2 regions of the Micromonospora sp. ATA51 genome follow, and region 2 is predicted to be linked to the other one. Evidence: riboswitches for the same ligand, from Rfam matches in the RefSeq annotation. Region 2 holds a riboswitch; the other holds the start of a gene.
What was found. A riboswitch is a leader RNA that binds a small molecule or an ion and turns the genes downstream of it on or off. The one in region 2 is predicted to bind thiamine pyrophosphate.

Region 1: another riboswitch for thiamine pyrophosphate. It lies ahead of JNW87_RS13255 (ECF transporter S component); the one in region 2 lies ahead of thiE (thiamine phosphate synthase).

Annotation. Positions count from the first base shown of each region.
Region 1 covers NZ_JAEVHJ010000065.1:11,526-23,666, reverse strand. Annotated here, with positions in the region: gene JNW87_RS13320 (isoprenyl transferase) at 1-54, shown strand, start outside; gene JNW87_RS13315 (hypothetical protein) at 123-308, shown strand; gene JNW87_RS13310 (thioredoxin reductase) at 456-680, shown strand; gene JNW87_RS13305 (pirin family protein) at 677-1,264, shown strand; gene JNW87_RS13300 (hypothetical protein) at 1,261-1,443, shown strand; gene gndA (NADP-dependent phosphogluconate dehydrogenase) at 1,471-2,913, opposite strand; gene JNW87_RS13290 (MTH1187 family thiamine-binding protein) at 3,079-3,375, opposite strand; gene JNW87_RS13285 (hypothetical protein) at 3,616-3,864, shown strand; gene JNW87_RS13280 (hypothetical protein) at 3,985-4,680, opposite strand; gene JNW87_RS13275 (sensor histidine kinase) at 4,836-6,035, shown strand; gene JNW87_RS13270 (response regulator transcription factor) at 6,032-6,682, shown strand; gene JNW87_RS13265 (energy-coupling factor transporter transmembrane protein EcfT) at 6,702-7,502, opposite strand; partial or broken gene JNW87_RS13260 (ABC transporter ATP-binding protein) at 7,499-8,915, opposite strand; partial or broken gene JNW87_RS13255 (ECF transporter S component) at 9,022-9,602, opposite strand; TPP riboswitch at 9,676-9,781, opposite strand; gene JNW87_RS13250 (alpha/beta fold hydrolase) at 9,879-10,700, shown strand; partial or broken gene JNW87_RS13245 (aminoglycoside N(3)-acetyltransferase) at 10,697-11,508, shown strand; gene JNW87_RS13235 (sugar isomerase domain-containing protein) at 11,505-12,141, shown strand, end outside.
Region 2 covers NZ_JAEVHJ010000243.1:201-9,292, reverse strand. Annotated here, with positions in the region: gene thiC (phosphomethylpyrimidine synthase ThiC) at 1-1,042, opposite strand, end outside; gene thiD (bifunctional hydroxymethylpyrimidine kinase/phosphomethylpyrimidine kinase) at 1,060-1,848, opposite strand; gene JNW87_RS28030 (thiamine phosphate synthase) at 1,845-2,462, opposite strand; gene JNW87_RS28025 (thiazole synthase) at 2,534-3,313, opposite strand; gene thiS (sulfur carrier protein ThiS) at 3,310-3,510, opposite strand; gene thiO (glycine oxidase ThiO) at 3,501-4,592, opposite strand; partial or broken gene thiE (thiamine phosphate synthase) at 4,586-5,210, opposite strand; TPP riboswitch at 5,205-5,313, opposite strand; gene JNW87_RS28005 (aldo/keto reductase) at 5,609-6,571, opposite strand; gene JNW87_RS28000 (ABC-F family ATP-binding cassette domain-containing protein) at 6,653-8,332, opposite strand; gene JNW87_RS27995 (class I SAM-dependent methyltransferase) at 8,374-8,979, opposite strand.

The DNA of each region.
Region 1 (12,141 bases), on a different contig from region 2:
CGGGACCGCCGCTTCGGTGGCGCGCTGCCCAACCCGGTCGCGCCGCGGATCTGAGTCACGCTTACCGGCGCGGCGGGCTGGGTATCAATCCGGACAGCAGCCAATCGCGGAGGTGAACCCACATGATTCAGAAGCGGATTGCCCAGTGGGCGGTCATGGCGGTCGCCGTGCCGCTGGCGGCGGCCGGCGCCCGTCGGCTCAGCCACACTCTGGAGGCCCGGCGCGGTTCGTCCGGGGTGAGCCGACTGCTCACCAAGGGCGCCGACATGCTGCGGCCGCAGAAGGCCAAGCGTCGTCGGTTCTGGTGACGTCGACGGTCGGCGCCGCGGCGTCGCGGCGCTGACCGGGCTCGCGGACCGCGCCCCGCATCCGGCTTTCCGGCCGGAGGGCGGGGCGCTCGCGCGTACGATCGGCCCAGGGCGCGCCGTCGGGACGCGCCCGCCACGGGGGTGGGGATGCGGGATCTCCGGTACAAGATGATCATGGCGTTGAACGCGGCCGACCTCGGCAGCCCGATCTGCGAGCAGGTGGCCGGGATCTGCGCGGAGATCGCCGAGCAGCACTGCGCCGAGTTCGGGCACGTCCCGAGCGTGCGTTCCGGCGAGATCGCCGAGCTCGGGGCCACCGGCGAGCCGGCGCTGACCTGGGCGCCCACCGAGACCGGGCAGCGTGCCTGGTGACCGCTGTCGCCCCCATGCCCGCCGTGGACGTCCGGCGGGCCGCCGACCGGTTCACGACCCGGCTGTCCTGGCTCGACTCGAAGCACTCGTTCTCGTTCTCCCGGCACTACGACCCGGCCAACACCCACCACGGGCTGCTGCTGGTCAACAACGACGACGTGGTGCACCCGGGCACCGGTTTCGAGACCCATCCGCACCAGGACATGGAGATCGTGACCTGGGTGCTGCGCGGCTCGCTGGTGCACCAGGACTCCACCGGCCACTCCGGCGTCATCTACCCCGGCCTGGCGCAGCGGATGAGCGCGGGCACCGGCATCCTGCACTCGGAGAAGAACGACGCCTGGCGGCTCGCCGGCACCACCCCGCACGACGACCCCGTGCACTTCGTCCAGATGTGGGTGATCCCCGACGAGGAGGGGTCGACCCCGGGTACGAGCAGCTGGAGATCGGCGACGAGCTGCTCCGCGGCGGCCTGGTCCCGGTCGCCTCCGGCATGGACCAGTACGACGGCGCGTCCGCGATCCGGATCCGCAACCGGTACGCCACCCTGCACGCCGCCCGGCTCGCCCCCGGCGACGAGGTGACCCTCCCGGACGCGCCGTTCCTGCACCTCTACGTGCCCAACGGGGCGGTGACGCTGGAGGGCACCGGTCGGCTGGGCGACGGGGACGCGGCCCGGATCACCATGACCGGCGGACAGCGGGTGACCGCCACCGAGCCGGCCGAGATCCTGGTCTGGGAGATGCACGCCGCCCTCGCCTGACCGCGCCGCCCGCTGGGCGGTTGAGCCTCACGCCTCCACTTCAGAGTGGTCGCCGGCCCAGAGCGTGTGGAAGGAGCCCTCGCGGTCGACCCGCCGGTAGGTGTGCGCGCCGAAGTTGTCCCGCAGCCCCTGGATCAGCGCGGCCGGCAGCCGCTCGGCGCGCAGCGCGTCGAAGTAGGCCAGCGACGACGAGAACGCCGGAGTCGGCACGCCCGCCCGGGCCGCGTCGGCGACCACCCGCCGCCAGCCCGGCACGCCGGCGCTCACCCGGTCGGCGAACCACGGCGCCACCAGCAGCGTCGCCAGCTCCGGCTCGGCGTCGTACGCCTCCCGGATCCGGTCCAGGAAGCGGGCCCGGATGATGCAGCCGCCCCGCCAGATGGTGGCGGTGCCGCCCAGGTCGATGTCCCAGTCGTACTCCCGGCTGCCGGCCCGGATGTGGTCGAAGCCCTGTGCGTACGCGACGATCTTGCTGGCCAGCAGCGCGCGCCGCACCTCCTCGACGAACGTCTCCCGGTCGTCGACCTGCCACTTCTCGCCCGCGTCGGCGAAGGTGCGGCGGGCGGCCGCGCGCTGGTCGGCGTGGCCGGAGAGCGACCGGGCGAAGGTCGCCTCGGCGATGCCGGTGATCGGGATGCCGAGGTCGAGGGCGCTCTGCACGGTCCAGCGGCCGGTGCCCTTCTGCTCGGCCTGGTCGAGCACAACGTCCACGAACGGCTTGCCGGTCGCGGCGTCGGTGTGCGCCAGCACGTCGGCGGTGATCTCGATGAGGAACGACTCCAGCTCGCCGCCGTTCCACTCCCGGAAGATCTCCGCGATCTCCGCCGGGCTCGCCGAGAGCCCGGCCCGCAGCAGGTCGTACGCCTCGGCGATGAGCTGCATGTCGGCGTACTCGATGCCGTTGTGGACCATCTTCACGAAGTGGCCGGCGCCGTCCGGGCCGATGTGCCGGCAGCACGGCGTGCCCTCGACCTGCGCGGCGATCTTCTCGAAGATCGGCCCGAGCTTCCGATACGACTCGGCCGAGCCGCCGGGCATGATGCTCGGGCCGCGGAGCGCGCCCTCCTCGCCGCCGGAGACGCCGGTGCCGACGAAGTGCAGCCCGTGCCCGCGCAGCGCCTCCTCGCGGCGGCGGGTGTCGGCGAAGTGCGCGTTGCCGCAGTCGACGACGATGTCCCCCTCCTCGAGCAGCGGCACCAGCTCGTCGATCACCGCGTCGGTCGGGCCGCCCGCCTTCACCATGACGATGACCGCGCGGGGCCGCTCCAGCGAGGCGACGAAGTCGGCGAGGGACTCCGACGGGACGAAGGCGCCCTCGTCGCCGTGCTCGGCGACCAGGCTGCGGGTGCGCTCCGGCGACCGGTTGTGCACCGCCACGATGAAACCGTTGCGGGCCAGGTTCCGGGCGAGGTTCCGACCCATCACCGCCAGACCGGTCACGCCGATCTGCGCCGTCGCCTGCTGTGCCATCCGTACCGCCACCTCTCGCCGGACTGCCCGTCCTGCGACCGTATCGCGGTCGACGGCGGCCCGGGGCGACTCATCGACGTCGGGTGAGCGCACCGTCAGCGCGGTGTGGCGGTCGGGGTCGGGCAGCCGGCCGTCGGTGCGGCGCAGCGGCCGCGTCGGCCCGGGTCAGCCCTCGGCCAGCCGGGCCTCGATGCGGGCGACCTTCGCGTGCATCGCGTCGGTCACCCCGGGCCGGACGTCCGCCTTCAGCACCAGGCTGACCCGGGGTGCCCGGGCGGCGACGGTGTCGACGGCGCGCTTCACCACCGCCATCACCTCGTCCCACTCGCCGTCCACGGTGGTGAACATGGCGTCGGTCCGGTTCGGCAGCCCGGACTCGCGGACCACCCGGACGGCCTCGGCGACCAGGTCACCGACGGATTCACCCACGCCGAGCGGGGTGATCGAGAACGCGATCAGCATGTCGCCGATCGTGCCAGTAATTCGGCTGCGGGTCGCCCGGGCCGTCGGATAGCCTCGGGGCATGCGTAACTGACGCCCTTTTTCGGAAGCTGGCCCGCCGCCGTCGCCGCGGGCCGCTGCTCCGGGCGTCCGCATGCCACTCGCCGCCGTCGTCGCGACGTCCTCCGTGGTCGGGCCCGTCGGGGCAGCCCCGTTCCCCGCTCGCCGCGCCACCGGCGCCCCGCAGTCAGGAGGCAGCGTATGCCCGCCAAACGCAGTCCGAAGAAGTCCCGTAAGCCGTCGTCCGGGCCGTCCGTGGTGGACGTGACCCTGCCCGACGTCGACATCCCCGCGGTGGCACCGGCCGCGCCGGTCGCCCTGCCGGCGTCGACGCAGGCGGAGATCCCGCCACCGCCGAAGGGCGGTCCGCCGGCCGGTCGGGACGCCCGGTTCGCCGGGCGCAGCCAGCGCGCCGGCCAGACCCGCCGGTACGCCTTCCGCCGCAGCTGAGTTGTAGGGCGCGGCCGGCGGCGGGCCGACGATCCCGGCCGTCGCACCGACGGCCGGGACGGGACGCACGTGGGCGGGGTCGCGCGATGCGGCGACCCGCCCATGTCCCCGTACCCCGGCTCAGGTTTGTGCGGCCAGCGCGGCCTTCGCCTCGCCCGGCGAGTCGGCCGGGCGACGGCGGTCGACACCGCGGGCCAGGCCGAACAGCCCGGCCACCATCAGCAGGCTGACCGCGATCTTGAGCGGGGCCCCCTCGGTGACGATGTCGAGCACCTGCCCGCCGGTGAGGACGAGCGGCACCCACAGCGACACCAGGCCGGCGCGCCAGGCGCCGAAGGCCAGCACCAGCAGCCCGACCAGCCAGCCCAGCAGCCACACGGCGAACGACGCCATCACGAACGGATCGTTGTCGAGGGCGTCGACGACCGGCCGGGCGGCGTCCGCGTCGACGCCGGCGCCGGCGAGGGCCCCGAAGAACGCGTTGTAATGCCAGAGGTGGACGCCGGAGAAGTAGAGGCCGAGGAGGGCGACGCTGCCGCCGATGGCGGCGACGAGCGGCTTGCGCCGGCCGAGGGCGGCGGCCAGTCCGGCCATCGCCGGCAGCAGCAGCAGATGTGCCAGTGCGAACAGGACGGTCTCCGCCCGCCAGGCGCCCAGGTTCCCGGCGGCCACCGCCACGTTGCCGGCGGTCTCGGACACGTCGTCCGGGAACATCACCCAGTAGAAGGCGTTCGCGACGCCGTACAGCACACCGCCCGCGGCCAGGGCGACCGCCGTGAGCCGCCGGCCGTACCGCCATCCGGTCCTGTCATCCATCAGAATCTCCCTCTCGAAGCTGTGTGATGGACGCTAGGAGTCGGGTCCGGGCGGGTCGTCCGCCGCGAAGTTGATCCGCGGGTGGAGTTCCGCCCGGCCCTCCTACACCCGTGGGTGGACGCCGGGCCGCCGGCTCCGCCGATACCCTTCCCACCATGTCCGCCGCCCTCGACATCCGATCCCGCTGGCGCCGCGGCGCGGTCCTCGTCGCGGGTGTCGCGCTGTTCGCGTTCGGCCTGGCCGAGCTGTACGTCCCGCTCGCCGGCTACGTCGAGGGACAGGGGCCGGACATCGCCGCGCTGCCCGGCGGCTGGCTCGCCGTGCTCACCGTGCTGCTGGCCGGCTACGGCCTCGCGGTGGCGGGCTGCACGGCGTACCCCCGGGCGGCCGCCGTCCTGGCCGGCGCCTGCTTCACCGCGCAGAGCTTCACGCCGGTGCTTCCGGAGTGGCCGGTCGTACCGCTGCTCGCGCTGGTCGCCGCCTGCTTCGCCGGCATCGCCGTCGGTGGGCGGGCCGCGCCGGCGGTCGCCGCGGTCAGCTACTTCGGCTCGCTCGGGATCGAGAACCTCGCTGCGGGCGACTCCGACTGGATGTTCATCCTCTTCGTCGGGCTCGCCGTGCTGGGCCCCGGCTACGCCGTGCGGATGCGTCGGGCGCAGGCCGCCCGGCTGGTCGCGCTCGCCGCCGAACGGGAAGCCGCCGCCCGGACCGACGAGCGGCTGCGGGTGGCCCGGGAGCTGCACGACATCGTCTCCCACGGCGTCTCGGTGATGGTGCTCCAGGCCGGCGCGGCGCAGGCCGTGCTCGACTCGGACGCCGACCAGGCCCGCGAATCGCTCGAGGCGGTGCAGGACGTCGGGCGCGAGGTGGTCACCGAGTTGCGTCGGCTGCTCGTCATCCTCCGCGGCGCGGAGGCCGCCCCGGAAGGGCTCCCGTCGTTGCGGCGGATCGACCCGTTGACCGCCGCGGTACGCATCGCCGGCGGCCGGGTCGAGGTGCGCGTCACGGGCGACCTCACGACGGTCCCGGTGGCCGCCGACGTCAGCGGTTACCGCATCCTGCAGGAGGCGCTGACGAACGCCGCCCGGCACGCACCGGGGTCGACCGTCGATGTCTCCGTCGAGGTGGGCGGTAACGCCCTGCGGTTGCACGTCGTCGACGACGGACCGGGCCCCGCCCGCCGCAGCAACGGCACCGGTCACGGCCTGACCGGGATCCGGGAACGGGCGGAGTTGTTCGGCGGCACGGTCACCGCCGGCCCGCGGGTGGACGGCGGCTTCGAGGTGCGGGTCGAACTGCCCTTCGATCCCGAGGCGTCGGCTTCCGCGCTCTCCACGACGGGGACCACGACGTGATCCGGGTCCTCATCGCCGACGACGAGGCGCTGGTCCGCGGCGGGCTGCGGATGATCCTCGGTGCGCAGCCCGACATCGAGGTGGTCGCCGACGCCGCCGACGGCGAGGATGCCGTGCTGCTCGCGGCCCGGTTCCAGCCCGCCGTCGTGCTGATGGACATCCACATGCCGCGGCTCGACGGGATCGCCGCGACCGAGCGCATCCTGGCCGCGCGGGCGGACGTCCGGATCATCATGCTGACCACCTTCGACCTCGACGAGTACGTCTACCGGGCGCTGCGCGCCGGCGCGTCCGGATTCATGCTCAAGACCACGCCGCCGAAGGATCTGGCCGAGGCCCTGCGGACGGCCGCCCGCGGCGACGCCCTGCTGTCCCCGTCGATCACCCGTCGGCTGATCGACCACTACACCGCGACGGCGCCGGTCGGCGGCAGCCCCGGCCTGGCGGACCTGACCCTCCGGGAGACCGAGGTGCTGCGGATGATGGCCCTCGGTTTGTCCAACCGCGAGATCGCCGGCCAGCTCTTCGTCGGCGAGGCGACCGTGAAGACGCACGTCAACCGCATCTTCGCCAAGCTGGGGGTGCGGGACCGGGTGCAGGCGGTCGTGCTGGCGTACCAGGCCGGGGTGGCGCAGCTCCGGCGGTGACGGAGCACTCGCCGGCTTCTCAGCCGAGCAGCGGGCGGAAGGTGCCGAGCAGGATGCTGGCCGCGAGCGCGCCGCCGGCCAGCGCCGCCGCCCCGGCGATCAGCAGCCCGTCCGCCGTGGTGAAGCGCTGTCGGCGGGCGACGGTGCGCGGGGTGCCGGCGTCGAAGCCGCGGGCGTCCATCGCCACCGCGAGCCGGGTGCCCCGGCGGATCGCCCCGACCAGCAGGGCGAACGCGGTCGAGACGAAGAGCCGCAGCCGGGCCAGGGGGTTGCGGCCGGCGTCCACGCCTCGGGCCCGCCGGGCCATGCTGATCATCTGCCATTCCTGGCCGAGCAGGGGCACCAACCGGAACGCGGCCAGCGCGCCGATGGCGAAGCGGGCCGGCGCCTTCGCGTTCTGGATCAGCGCGTCGGCCAGGTCGGTCGGGTCGGTGGTGGCGAAGACGATCACGCCGGGCAGCGCCACCGCGAGCATCCGCAGCACCAGCCCCAGCGCGGTCAGCAGCACCCCCGACGTCACCGTCACCGGCCCGGCCTCGACCAGCACCCGGCCGGACCGGTCCGCGGCGAACAGCACCAGCGTGACCACGATGCCGGCGGCGCCGGCCAGCAGCGGCCAGGCCCGCCGGGCCAGCACCCGGTAACGCACGCCGAACAGCGGCAGCACGCCCAGCTCGATCGCGATGGCGATCGCCGGGGCCACCGGGTCCAGGGTGGCGATCAGGGCGACCGAGAAGACCAGCGCGGCGGCCAGCTTCGCGACCGGATTGCGCCGGGCCAGCGGCGCACCGGGCGCGGCGACCGGCTCGATGACGATCATGCCCGGCGCTCCAGGATGACGGTCCGGTCCGCCAGCGCGGCGACGAAGTCCGGGTCGTGGGTGACGGTGACGACGCCGTGCCCGGCGTCGCGCAGCTCGGCGAAGAGGTCGACCAGCTCCCGCCAGGTCCGCCGGTCCTGACCGAAGGTGGGTTCGTCGCAGATCAGCAGGCGGGGCGCGGTGGCCAGGGCGGTCGCCACGCTCAGCCGCCGCGCCTCGCCGCCGGAGAGGGTGTACGGGTTGGCGCCGGCCAGCTTCGCCAGCCGGAGCCGTTCCAGCAGCGTCTCGACCGTGGCCCGCACGCCGCCTCGGACCGGCCGGTCCGGCGCGGGCCGAGCGCCAGCTCGTCGAAGACGGTGCCGGTGACGAACTGGTGCTCCGGGTCCTGGAAGACCGAGCCGATCCGCGCGGCCAGGGCGGCGCCCGCCAGCGGTGCGGGGAAGTGCCGGCGTCCCGGCCGGCCAGCACGGCGGTGGCGCTGGCCGTGCCGGTGCCGGGGCGGAGCAGTCCGCCGAGGAGCAGGGCCAGGGTGGACTTCCCGGCGCCGTTGGGGCCGAGGACGGCGAGCGCCTCGCCGGCGCGTACGGACAGGTCGGTGGGGGCCAGCCGGGGCGGCAGGCCGAGCCGGTCGGCGGTGATCAGCGGCTCGCCGGCCGGCGCGGTCGCGTGCCGGGGCGCGACGATCCGACCCGGCACCCAGACGCCCTCGGCGGCGAGCGCGTCGCCGTGCGCGGCGAAGACCGCGGCGGGCGGTCCGTCGGCCCGGACCCCGCCACCGGGTTCGAGGACGACCACCCGGTCGACCAGCGGCAGCGCCTCGGCGACCCGGTGCTCGACAAGGATCAGCGTGGTGTCCGCGTCGACGGCGTCCGCGACGGCCCGCCGGACCAGCGCCGCGCCGGCCGGGTCGAGGTTGGCGGTCGGCTCGTCGAGCAGCAGCAGCGTCGGCCGCAGGGCCAGCGCCCCGGCCAGCGCGAGCCGCTGCTGCTCGCCGCCGGAGAGGGCGGCGGTGGGCCGGTCCCGGTGGTACGGGAAGCCGACCCGGTGCAGCGCCTCGTCCACCCGGGGCCAGATCTCGTCGGCCGGTACGCCCCGGTTCTCCAGCCCGAACGCGACGTCGTCGCCGCAGCGGGCCATCACCAGCTGGGTCTCCGGGTCCTGGAAGACGATGCCGACCCGTTCCCGGGCCTTGCGCGGGTCGAGCCCGTCGATCTCGACGGTGCCCTCCTGCTCACCGGAGTCCTCGGGCAGCAGCCCGGCCAGCGCGCTGAGCAGGGTGCTCTTCCCGGCTCCCGAGGGCCCGAGCAGCAGTACCCGCTCGCCGGCCTCGACGCGCAGGTCAACCCCGCGCACCGCCCACGCCTTCCGGCCCGCGTGCCGCCACCCGAACCCCCGCAGCTGCACGGCGCTCACCGCTCCACCCCCTCTCGTCCGGCGATCATGAAGTTGTCGTCCCGACACGCCACGCCGGATGACGACAACCTCATGATCAACGCGGCTCCGGGTGCGGGGGTGGCGGTCAGACGGCGGGGCGTTCGCGGCCGGCGGGGAAGCGGTCGAGGACGCCCGTCCCCGCCAGGGCGCGGGTCAGGGCGACGCTGCCCAGGCCGGCCACGACCAGGAGCTGACCGCCGTGATCAGGATGTACGGGAGGCGGAAGCTGCCCCACGCGGTGCCCGGGTACCAGATGAACACGTCGTAGAGCGAGGCGGCGAGCCCGGCGAGGGTGGCCGCCAGCAGCGCCACCGGCAGTCGGTAGGTGCGGTACCCGAAGACCGCGAAGGCGAGTTCCGCCGCCGCCGCCTCGAGCGGGCCCTGCACGACCAGCGTCCAGCCCCAGCTGCTGCCGAGCGCGACGGAGACCAGCGCGGCGAAGGTGAGCGTGAAGAACGCGGCGCCCGGCTTGCGGATGATCAGCGCGCCCAGCACGGCGGGCACCAGCCAGACGCCGTACAGCACGGCCCGGCCGGGCAGCGGGATGGCGTCCGCCGGCCCGTTCCACAGCAGGCCCCAGGCCCAGAAGATGACGCCGAAGGCCACCCCGAGCACCGAGGCGATGACGATGTCGATGGTGCGCCACCGGTTGGCGGTGTTGTCCATGGTTGCTCCCAGTCCAGTGAAACGAACCAGGAGAAGACGCACGCCGCGCCCGGTGTCACCGGACGGCGGCGCGGCTGGAGGTCGACCGAACTCCCTGCGCTGGCATTACCCAGATCAGGTTCGAGGGTCTGCGGGCGATGCCCGCACTCTCAGCGCTGTGCGCTCCCCTGTCGGATGTGAAGTTGTCTCGGCAGACGCTAGCACCGACCAGGGGTGCCGGCCCAGCAGGTGGTCGCGTTCCGGCCCCGACCCGGCCCGCTGGGTAGGGTGACGATCATGCGGGTCGACGCGCGAGGTCTGACGTTCGAGGTAGGCACCGGCGGTCCCGAGGACGGCGTACCCGTCCTGCTGCTGCACGGCTTCCCGCAGCACGGCGGCGAGTGGGACGACGTGGTTCCCGCGCTGCACGCGGCGGGGCTGCGCACGTACGCGCTGGACCAGCGGGGCTACGCGCCGGGTGCGCGGCCGGCGGAAGTCGAGGCGTACCGGATCCCGGAACTGGTGGCCGACGCGGCCGGCGTGCTCGACGCGCTCGGGGTGGAGTCCGCGCATGTGGTGGGGCACGACTGGGGCGCGATCGTGGCGTGGGGTCTCGCGGCCGCGCACCCGCGGCGGGTCCGCACCCTCACCGCGGTCTCGGTGCCGCACCCGGCGGCGATGGCCCACGCGCTCGCCACCGCCCAGCAGAAGGCCCGCTCCGCCTACATCGCGCTGTTCCGCAAGCCGGGCAAGGCCGAGAAGGTGCTGCTGGCCCTCAACGCCACCGCGCTGCGCAAGCTGCTCGGCGGGGTGGGTGACGCGGCGCGGGTCGCCCGCTACGCCGACCCGATGCGTGCGCCGGGCGCGCTGACCGCCGCGCTGAACTGGTACCGGGCGATGTCGGGGGCGGACATGAAGGCCGTCGGCCCGACCACCGTGCCGACCACCTTCGTCTGGAGCGACAAGGACATCGCGATCGGCCGGACCGCCGCCGAGGCCTGCGCGTCCCACGTGACCGGCGACTACCGCTTCGTGGAACTCTCCGGCGTCACGCACTGGATCCCCGACGAGGCGCCCGGGCCGCTGGCCGAGGCGATCATCGCCCGGACCGCCGCGTGATCGCGACGCCCGCGCCGGCCCGGCCGCACACCCGCGCGTCGCTCGCCGCCCAGTTCCGCGACCTCGGCGTACGCCCCGGCGGTGCGCTCCTGGTGCACGCGGCGCTGCGCCCGCTCGGCTTCGTCTGCGGCGGGCCGGAGACGGTGGTGCTGGCCCTGCGCGACGTGCTGGGGCCGGACGGGACCCTCGTGGTGCCCACCCACACCCCGGAGAACAGCGACCCGGCGGGCTGGAACAATCCGCCCGTGCCGGCGGACTGGTGGCCGGTGATCCGGGCGGAGCTGCCCGGCTTCGACCCGGCGCTGACGCCGAGCCGGTTCATGGGCACGCTCGCGGAGCAGGTGCGTACCTGGCCGGGCGCGCTGCGCAGCGATCACCCGCAGGTCTCCTTCGCCGCGCTCGGCCCGGCCGCCGGGCGGATCGTCGCCGGCCACGCAGTGGCCGACATGCTGGGCGAGGGCTCCCCGCTGGCCCGGCTGCACGACCTCGACGCCGACGTGCTGCTGCTGGGCGTCGACCACGGCTCGAACACCTCGCTGCACCTCGCCGAGTACCGGCGGCCGGCGCGCCCCGGCAGCGCTGCGGCGCGGCGGTGCGGACCGGCGACGGTGGCCGGGAGTGGGTGTGGTGGGCGGACGTGGACCTGGACGAGAGCGACTTCGCCCGGCTCGGCGACGACTTCGAGGCCACCGGCGCGGTACGGGTGGGCGCGGTCGGGGACGGGACGGGCCGGTTGATGAGGCAGCGGGCGGCGGTCGACTTCGCGGGGGAGTGGCTGGCCCGGAACCGACGGACGGAGGAAGCATGACGGTGAGCGCGGAGGCGTACCTGGCGGTGGTGACCGACACGATCGGTCGGGTGGCCGCCGGCCAGCGCGAGGTGGTGGGTCGGGCCGCCGACCTGATCGCCGAGGCGTTGCGCGCCGACGGGGTGGTGCACGCGTTCGGCACCGGCCACTCCGAGGCGCTCGCCATGGAGATCGCCGGCCGGGCCGGCGGGCTGGTGCCGACCAACCGGATCGCGTTGCGCGACCTGGTGCTCTACGGCGGTGAGCCGGCCGACGTCCTCGGTCCGAAGCTGGAACGCGACCCGGCCGTGGCGCACCGGCTCTACGAGCTGGCCCCGGTACGCCCGCAGGACGTGTTCGTGCTCGCCTCCAACTCGGGCGTCAACGGGGCCATGGTCGAGTTCGCGGCCCTGGTCAAGGAGCGGGGACACGACCTGGTGGCGATCACCTCGGCCGAGCACTCGGGGCGGATGACGTCCCGCCACCCGTCGGGCCGTAAGCTCGCCGACTTCGCCGACGTGGTGCTCGACAACGGCGCCCCGTACGGCGACGCCACCCTGCCGCTGCCCGGCGGCGGCGCGGTCGGCGCGGTCTCCTCGATGACGGCCGCGCTGCTGGCCCAGCAGATCGTGGCGGAGGTGGTGGCCCGGTTGC
Region 2 (9,092 bases):
TGTGCATCGGCACGTGCCCCGGACCCTCGATCATCACCTGCACGTCGTACTCCCAGGCGACCCTGGTCAGCTCGCCGAGGGTGCGCAGCTCGGCGAACTGCGCCTCGTCGTTGGCGTCGGCGATCGAGCCCGGGCGCAGCCCGTCGCCGAGCGAGAAGGTCACGTCGTACTCCGCCAGCAGCGCGCACAGCTCCCGGAAGTGGGTGTAGAGGAAGTTCTCCTCGTGGTGCGCCAGGCACCAGGCCGCCATGATCGAGCCACCCCGGGACACGATCCCGGTGACCCGGTCCACCGCGAGCGGCACGTACGGCAGCAGCACCCCGGCGTGCACCGTCATGTAGTCGACGCCCTGCTCGGCCTGCTCGATCACGGTCTCCCGGAACACCTCCCAGCTCAGCTTCACCGGGTCGCCGCCGACCTTCTCCAGGGCCTGGTAGATCGGCACGGTGCCGATCGGCACCGGCGAGTTGCGCACGATCGCCTCGCGGGTCTCGTGGATCCGCTTGCCCGTCGACAGGTCCATCACGGTGTCGGCGCCCCACCGGGTCGCCCAGGTCAGCTTCTCCACCTCCTCCGCGACCGAGGAGGTGACCGCCGAGGTGCCGATGTTCGCGTTCACCTTGACCAGGAACGCCTTGCCGATGATCGCCGGCTCGCACTCCGGGTGGTTGACGTTCAACGGCAGCACCGCCCGGCCGGCGGCGATCTCCTCCCGGACGAACTCCGGCGCGACGCCCTCCCGGATCGCCACGAACTCCATCTCCGGCGTCACGATCCCGGCCCGCGCGTAGGCGAGCTGCGTCGGCCGCTTCCCGTCCGCGCCGGCCAGCGGCGTTCCCGCACCGCGTACCGGGGCCACGTCGCCGCGCTCGGCGATCCACGGGCCGCGCAGCGGAGGCAACCCCACCTCCGGGTCGGAGCCCGGCCCGGACGTGTCGTACAGCCGCAGCGGCGGGTTGTCCCCGGTCAGCTCCACCTCGGCGAACGGCACCCGGACGTCCGGCCGTGCCCCCTCGACGTAGACCTTGCGACGTGCCTGCATGACAGCCTCCCTGATGGTCAACGGGACCAGCCGAAGTGGTCCAGCGGGCCGCGTCCCGCGCCCAGTTCCCAACCCCGCCCGCCGGTCAGCGCGCGGGTGACGTACTCCTTGGCGGCGGCGACCGCGACCGGCACCGGGTCGCCCGCCGCCAGCCGGACGGCGACCGCCGCCGAGAACGAACAGCCCGTACCGTGATTGTGCCGGGTGGCCACCCGCGGCGCCCGCAGCAGCGTGGTCACCCCGCCGCCGACCAGCACGTCGACCGACTCGCCGGCCGCGTCCACGTCGCCGCCGGTCACCACCACGTGCGCCGGGCCGCCGGCCGCGAGCGCCTCGGCGGCGGCGACCATCTCCTCGACCGTGGTCACCGGGCGTCCGGTGAGGGCTGCGGCCTCCGCGCAGTTCGGCGTCGCCACCTCCGCGTACGGCAGCAGCCGCTCGACCGCCTCCACCACGCCGAGCCGGTGCCCACTGGTGGCGACCAGCACCGGGTCGACGACCAGGCGGGGCAGCCGCCCGGACCGCGCCGCGTCGGCCACCACCTCGGCGACCGCCGGGGTGCCGAGCATGCCGGTCTTCACCGCCCGTACGTCGAAGTCGCCGAGCACGCTGTCGAGCTGGTCGATGACCGTGCGGGGTGGCAGCGGCAGGACGGCGTCCACTCCCCGGGTGTTCTGCGCGGTGACGGCGGTGATGACGCTGGTGCCGTACGCGCCCAGGGCGGCGAAGACCTTGAGGTCGGCCTGGATCCCGGCGCCGCCGCCGGAGTCGGAGCCGGCGATGGTGAGCACTGTCGTGGGGGTCACTTCTGGTCTCCGGTGGTTGCGCCTGAGGGCTGCCGCACCGCCTTGAAAGCCGAGGTCAGCGTGGTGGCTGCCGCGGTCGGGTCTTCGGCGCGCATGATCGCGCCGAGCACCGCCACGCCCACTGCTCCCGCGCCGATGCAGGCGCGCACCTGGTCCGGCGTCTCGACTCCCCCCAACGCGAGGACCGGCACCGGGCTGACCTCGATCAGCTCGCGGAGTCCCTCGGGATGCAGGGGTGGGCCGTGGCCGGGTTTCGTTCTGGTAGGGAAGACGGGTGAGAGGGTGGCGTAGTCCTCTGTGGTGAGTCGGCGCAGTTCCGCCTGGTCGTGACAGGAGCGGCCGACGAGCCCACAGTTCGGCGGCGGGTAGGGGCCCGCGGCGGGCAGGTGGACGGCGTCGCCGCCGAGGGGGTCGGGGCCGGCGACGATCAGCGTGCCGCCGGCCTCGGCGAGCAGCGCGCGGAGTTCGACGGCGAGGGCGGCCCGTTCGGCGCGCGGAAGGTCCTTCTCCCGCAGCACCACCCGGCGCACTCCCCCGGCCACCGCCGCCGCGACCACCGCCACGAGCGGCCGCCGCGCCACCCGCCGGTCCGTCAGCACCACCACCCCCGACACCGCGGAAGCAGCCGGCGCCTCTGGCGGCCGCCGCGTACCGCGCTCCACGGTGACCGCGCCCGAGCTGCCGGTCACAGGTCCGGCCTTCCCTCGTCGGGGGTGGACGGGAGGGCGTGGAAGCGGCGCGGGATGCGGCCGGCGGCGTGGGCGAGGCGGCCGGCCTCCACGGCGTACCGCATGGCGGTGGCCATCGCCACCGGGTCGGCGGCCCGGGTGACCGCGCTGGCCAGCAGCACCGCGTCGCAGCCCAACTCCATGGCGAGCGCCGCGTCGGAGGCGGTGCCGATGCCGGCGTCCAGGATCACCGGCACGGCCACGCCCTGCCGGATCAGCCGGATGTGGTGCGGGTTCGTGACGCCCAGCCCGGAGCCGATCGGCGCGCCGGCCGGCATCACCGCCGCGCAGCCCACGTCGGCGAGCCGGCGGGCCAGGATCGGATCGTCCGAGGTGTACGGCAGCACGGTGAACCCGTCGGCGACCAGCTCCTCGGCGGCGCGCAGCAGTTCCACCCCGTCGGGCAGCAGCGTGCGCTCGTCACCGATCACCTCCAGCTTCACCCAGTCGGTGTCGAACGCCTCCCGGGCCAGGTGGGCCACCTTCACCGCCTCGGTGGCGGTGTGGCAGCCGGCGGTGTTCGGCAGCAGCTTCACCGCGCACCGGTCGAGCAGGTCGAGCAGCCCGCCGGCGCCGCCGGGGGCGGTGTCGACGCGGCGCAGCGCCAGGGTGACCAGTTCGGTGCCGGAGGCGCGGATCGCCTGCTCCAGCACGTGCAGGTTGGCCGCGCCGCCGGTGCCCAGGATGAGCCGCGAGCCGAACGTCGCGCCGCCGATCGTGAAGGTCACCGCGCTCACCCGCCCTGGGCGGCGCTGAGCACCTCGACCCGGTCGCCGTCCCGCAGCACCGTCGCCGGCCAGCCGCCGCGCGGCACCACCTCGCCGTTGACCGCCACCGCGAGCCCGCGCTGCTGGTCGGTGACCGCGCGGACCAGGTCCGCCACGGTCGACCCGCCGGGCAGGTCGCGCCCGGCGCCGTTCATGATCAGTTCCACGTCTCCTCCTCGGCGGTGAACCGGTCGGGTGTGCAGGGCGCCAGCAGCGGGTCCGCCTCGCCGGTGACGATCAGCTCGGTGACCAGGTCGGCGGTGACCGGGGTGAGCACGATGCCGTGCCGGTGGTGCCCGGTGGCGGCGAGCACGCCGGGCCGGCCGGGCAGCCGCCCGATGACCGGCGCGTTGTCCGGCGTACCGGGCCGCAGCCCGGCGGACGCCTCGACCAGGTCGTACTCGGTCAGCTCGGGCAGCAGGTCGACGGCGGCGCGGAGCAGCCGCAGCACCGCGCCGGCGGTCACCTCGGTGTCGGCACGCTCCTCGACGGTCGCCCCGACCACCACCTCGCCGGTGTCCCGGGGCACCAGGTAGACCGACTCGCCGTCCGCGTACCCCCGGATCACGTGCCGGAAGCCCGGCGTGCCGCGACCGGGCGCGCGGAGCCGAAGCACCTGCCCCTTCACCGGCCGGACCGGCAGCCCGGTGAGCGCCGCCGCCCCGCAGCCGGCCGCCACCACGGTGACGCCCGCGTCCACGTCGGACAGCCGGTCGACCCGGCCCAGCACCAGCGTCGCCCCGGCCTGCTCGGCCGCCGCCCGCAACGCGGCGACCAGCCGCCGCGGGTCGACCTGGTGGTCGCCGGTGGCGACCGCGCCGCCGCGCACCCGCGGCGCCAGCGCCGGTTCGCGCTCCCGCAGCTCCGACGGGCGCAGCGGCGTGATCGGCAGCCCCAACCCCTGCTGGTACGACCACAGCCGGCGCGCCTCGGCCAGGTCGTCGCCGGTCAACCCGACCACCAGCGTGCCCTCCGTGCGGTACCCGAATCCGGTGCCGGCGGCGTCGGTCAGCTCGGCGGCGAAGCCCGGCCAGCGGGCGGCGGACTCGGCGAGCAGCCCGGTCAGCTCGCGCTCCCCGAAGTACGCCTCGGCGACCGGCGCGAGCATCCCGGCCGCAACGTGCGACGCCCCGGAACCCGGGGCCGGATCGTGCACGACCACCCGCAGCCCCCGCGACGCGCAGCGCCAGGCGATCGCCAGCCCGACCGGTCCCGCCCCCACCACGGCGACGTCCGGTCGGGTCAGCACGTCAGCGCCCCGAGCAACTCGGCGGTGGCCCGGGCCGGATCCGCGGCCCCGGAGAGCGCTCCGACCACCGCCACCCCGTACGCCCCGGCGGCCCGCAGCGCCGGCACGCTCGCGGCGTCACCCCGCCGATGGCGATCACCGGAACGTCCACCGCCGCGGCGACCGCGCGCACCCCGGCGGGGCCGATCGGCGCGGGCAGCCCGGTCTTCGTAGTGGTGGCGTGGCAGGGGCCCACGCCCAGGTAGCTGGCCCCGGCGGCGACCGCCTCGGCGGCGCTCCCCGGCTCCCGGGCGGTCACCCCGAGCACCGCGGCGGAGCCGAGCACCCGACGGGCCGCCCGCACCGGCAGGTCGTCCGCGCCGACGTGCCGCCCGCGGCGTCGACCGCGAGCGCCACGTGCAGCCGGTCGTTGACCAGGCACGTCGCCCCGTACGGCCGGCAGAGCGCGACCACCCGGCGGGCCAGCTCGTACGCCTGGCGGTCGGTGGCGTCGTCCTCGACGCGGACCTGGACGACCAGCTCGGCGCGGGCAACCGGCAGGGCGGCCCGCAGCACGGTGAGCGGGTCCCGCCCCGGCCGGGTGTCGGTGATCAGATGCAGTCGTCCCAGAGACGGCACGGCAACACTCCTCCCTGCGCCGGCATTACCCGGATCAGGTTCGACGGTCGGGGGCTTCAGCCCCCCTCTCAGCCCGGTGCACCGGGCTCCCGTGGGTTACTTGCGGCCTACCGTACGACGGACGGGCGGATCCGCCAAGGGCGGGGGTCCGCTTTTCCCACTGACCGTCCGGAGTCGACGGCAGGGGCAGCGGGTGACCGTCCGCTCACGCCATGCTGTCCGGATGCCTTCGGCCCCGCGCGTGCCCCGACGGCTGTCGTTCCTGCCGTCCCGCGGCAGTCGGGCCGTCGCCGACGGGCTGCTCACCTGGGCGATGGCGTGGTGGTCGGCAGCGCGAAATGCCCGGCCGCCCACGGTTGGGCGGCGGGCACGGCGCGCGGCGGGGGGGTGCGGGCGGGTCAGAGGATGGCGTCCAGGGCGTCGAGGTCCTCGTCGGTCGGCTGCCAGGCGCCCGCCTCGGCGTTGGCGCGCACCTGCTCGGGCGTGGTGGCGCCGGCGATCACCGAGGTCACCGCCGGCCGGGCGGCCAGCCCGCCGATGGCCACCTGGAGCATGTTGACCCTGCGCTCCGCGGCGTACGCCTCGAGCGCCTCGATGGTGTCCCAGTCGGCGGCGGCCAGGCGCTCGGCGTACCGGCCGCCGCCGGAGAGCCGGCTGCCGGCGGGCGGGGCCTCGTTGCGCTTGTACTTGCCGGTGAGCAGGCCGTTAGCGAGCGGGAAGAACGGCAGCATGCCCAGGCCGAACCGCTCGCACGCGGGGATCACCTCGGCCTCGACGGACCGCTCCAGCAGCGAGTAGTGGTTCTGCGCGGAGATGAAGCGGGTCCGCCCCTGGGACGAGGCGGTCCAGTCGGCGTCGGCGATCTGCCAGCCGGCGAAGTTGGAGTTGCCGAGGTAGCGCACCTTGCCGGCCCGGACCAGGTCGTCCAGGGCGGCGAGGGTCTCGTCGATCGGGGTGCCCGGGTCGGGCTCGTGCATCTGGTACAGGTCGATGTGGTCGGTGTCGAGCCGGCGCAGCGACGCCTCGACGGCGCGGGCGATGTAGCGGCGGGCGCCGCGGGCGCCGAAGTCCGGGCCGTTGCGGCCGTGCATGTCCATGCCGAACTTGGTGGCGACCACCACGTCGTCCCGGCGGCCCTTGAGCGCCTGGCCGAGCAGCTCCTCCGAGCTGCCCTGCGGCTCGCCGTAGATGTCCGCGGTGTCGAAGAAGTTGATCCCGGCGTCGAGGGCGGCGTCGACCACCGCTCGGGTGTCGTCGAGGTCGAGCTTCCGGCCGAAGTTGTTGCAGCCGATGCCGACCACGGACACCACGAGCCCGGAGTCGCCCAGCCGGCGGTAGTTCATCTCAGTCACGAGATCCACCCTATGCCCGCCCGTCCGGGCCCACCCGCGCAGTCGCCAACCGCCGGCCCGCCCTCGGCCGGACGGCCCGCACCGCGCCGATCACTTCACGTCCCAGACCGGCTCGACCGTCTCCACCACCTCGCCGTCGCCCCGGAACAGCACGAACCGGTCGAACGAGCGGGTGAACCAGCGGTCGTGGGTCACCGCGATCACGGTCCCCTCGAACGCGGCCAGCCCCGCCTCCAGCGCCTCGGCGGAGGCCAGGTCGAGGTTGTCCGTCGGCTCGTCGAGCAGCAGCAGGGTCGCCCCGGAAAGCTCCAGCAGCAGCACCAGGAACCGCGCCTGCTGCCCACCGGAGAGGGTGCCGAACCGCTGGTCACCCTGGCCGGCCAACTCGTACCGGCTGAGCGCGGCCATGGCCGCGTGCCGGTCCATCCCGGCGCGGTGCTCGTCGCCCCGCCAGAGGATGTCGACCAGCGTCTTCGCCATCAGCTCGGGCCGGTCGTGGGTCTGCGAGAAGTGCCCGGGCCGGACCCGGGCGCCGAGCCGCACCAGCCCGTCGTGGGCGACGGGCGCGAGCGCGCCCGCCCCGTCCACCGGGGTGTTGGCCGGTTCCGGGTCGGTGCCGCCCCGGGCGAGCAGCCGGAGGAAGTGGGACTTCCCCGTCCCGTTCGCGCCGAGCACGGCGACCCGGTCGCCGTACCAGATCTCCAGGTCGAAGGGGTAGGTCAGGCCGTCGAGCTCGAGCTGCTCGGCGACCACCGCGCGCTTGCCGGTCCGCCCGCCGGTGAGGCGCATCCGGATGTCCTGGTCCTTCGGCGGCACGGGCGGCGGCCCTGCCTCCTCGAACTTGCGCAACCGGGTCTGCGCGGCCTGGTACCGCGAGGCCATCCCGTCGTTGTACGCCGCCTTCTGCTTGTACATCAGCATCAGCTCGCGCAGTTTCTGGTGTTCCTCGTCCCAGCGGCGGCGCAGCTCGTCGAGGCGGGCGTGCCGGGCCACCCGCGCCTCGTGCCAGCTCGCAAAGCCGCCCGGGTGCACCCAGGCGCTGCCGCCCTCGACCGCGACCACCCGGTCGGCGGTCTGCGCCAGCAGCTCCCGGTCGTGCGAGACGTACAGCACCGACTTACCGGATTCGCGCAGCCGCGCCTCCAGCCACCGCTTGCCGGGCACATCGAGGAAGTTGTCCGGCTCGTCGAGGAGCAGCACCTCGTCGGTGCCGCGGAGCAGCAGTTCCAGGGCGAAGCGCTTCTGCTGGCCGCCGGAGAGGGTCCGCACCGGACGGTCGCGGGCGGCGTCCCACGGCAGGTCGAGCACGATGGTGGCGACGGTGTCGAAGAGCACCTCGGCGTCGTACCCGCCGGCCTCGCCCCAGGCCGCGAGCGCGTCCGCGTACGCGAGCTGGGCCTTGCCGGCGGCGGTGCTGTACTTGCCGCGGACCTCGGCGTCGCACATGGCCGCCTCGGTGGCGACGAGCCGGCGGCCGGCGTCGCGCAGTGCCGGCGGGGCGAGCGTGAGCGCCAGGTCGGCGAGCGTGGTGTCGTCCCCGATCATGCCGACGAACTGCCGCATCACGCCGAGGCCGCCGGAGCGGGCGACCGCGCCGGTCTTCACCGGCAGGTCACCGGCGACCATCCGCAGCAGGGTCGTCTTGCCGGCGCCGTTCGGCCCGACCAGGGCCACCTTGGCGCCCTCGCCGACCCGGAACGACACGTCGGAGAAGAGTTCCCGACCGTCGGGCAGGATGTGCCCGACCGCTGCCACGTCCACGTATCCCACGCCGGCATCCTGCCGGAGTGCCCGGGGTGGGCGACACTCGATTACCGGGTGACCCGCAGCACCCGGTAGCCCTTCTGGCTGGCGTGCCGTTCCACCTGCCAGCCCTGCTCGACGAGCCAGCGGTGCAGCGAGTCGCCGCCGAGGTGGCGGGCGACGACCAGCCAGGCGACGCCGTCCGGGGCGAGCCGGGGCAGCCAGCGGCGCAGCAGCTCGTGCAGCTCGGCCTTGCCGATCCGGATCGGCGGGTTGGACCAGAGCTCGGCGAAGGTCAGGTCCGCGGGTACGTCGTCCGGGGCGGCCACCCGCACCCGGTCGGCCACGCCGACCCGGGCGGCGTTGGCGGCGGTGAGCGCGCGGGCCCGCTCGTTGACGTCGACCGCCCAGACAGTGGCGTCCGGGGCGCAGGTGGCGAGCACGCAGGTGATCGGGCCGAATCCGCAGCCCAGGTCGAGCAGCGGCCCGGCGGCGCCGGGCGCCGGCAGCTCCGCTTTGCGCAGCAGCACGGCGGTCCCGGGGTCGAGGCGGTCGGCGGAGAAGACGCCGCCGGCCGAGGTGAGGGTGAAGTCGCGCCCGGCGACGGAGAACTCGACCTCGCGCGGCTGGGCGGCGGTCGTGGGTTCAGCGGTGAAGTAGTGGTCGCCGGTCACGTCCGGCATTGTCGCACCGGCCCGATGTGGGCCCGTCGACGGCGTGGCGGACAGCACGCCACGCCACCTTCGCCAGAATTTCCCAATATTACCCTCTAAAGGGGAAATCGGCC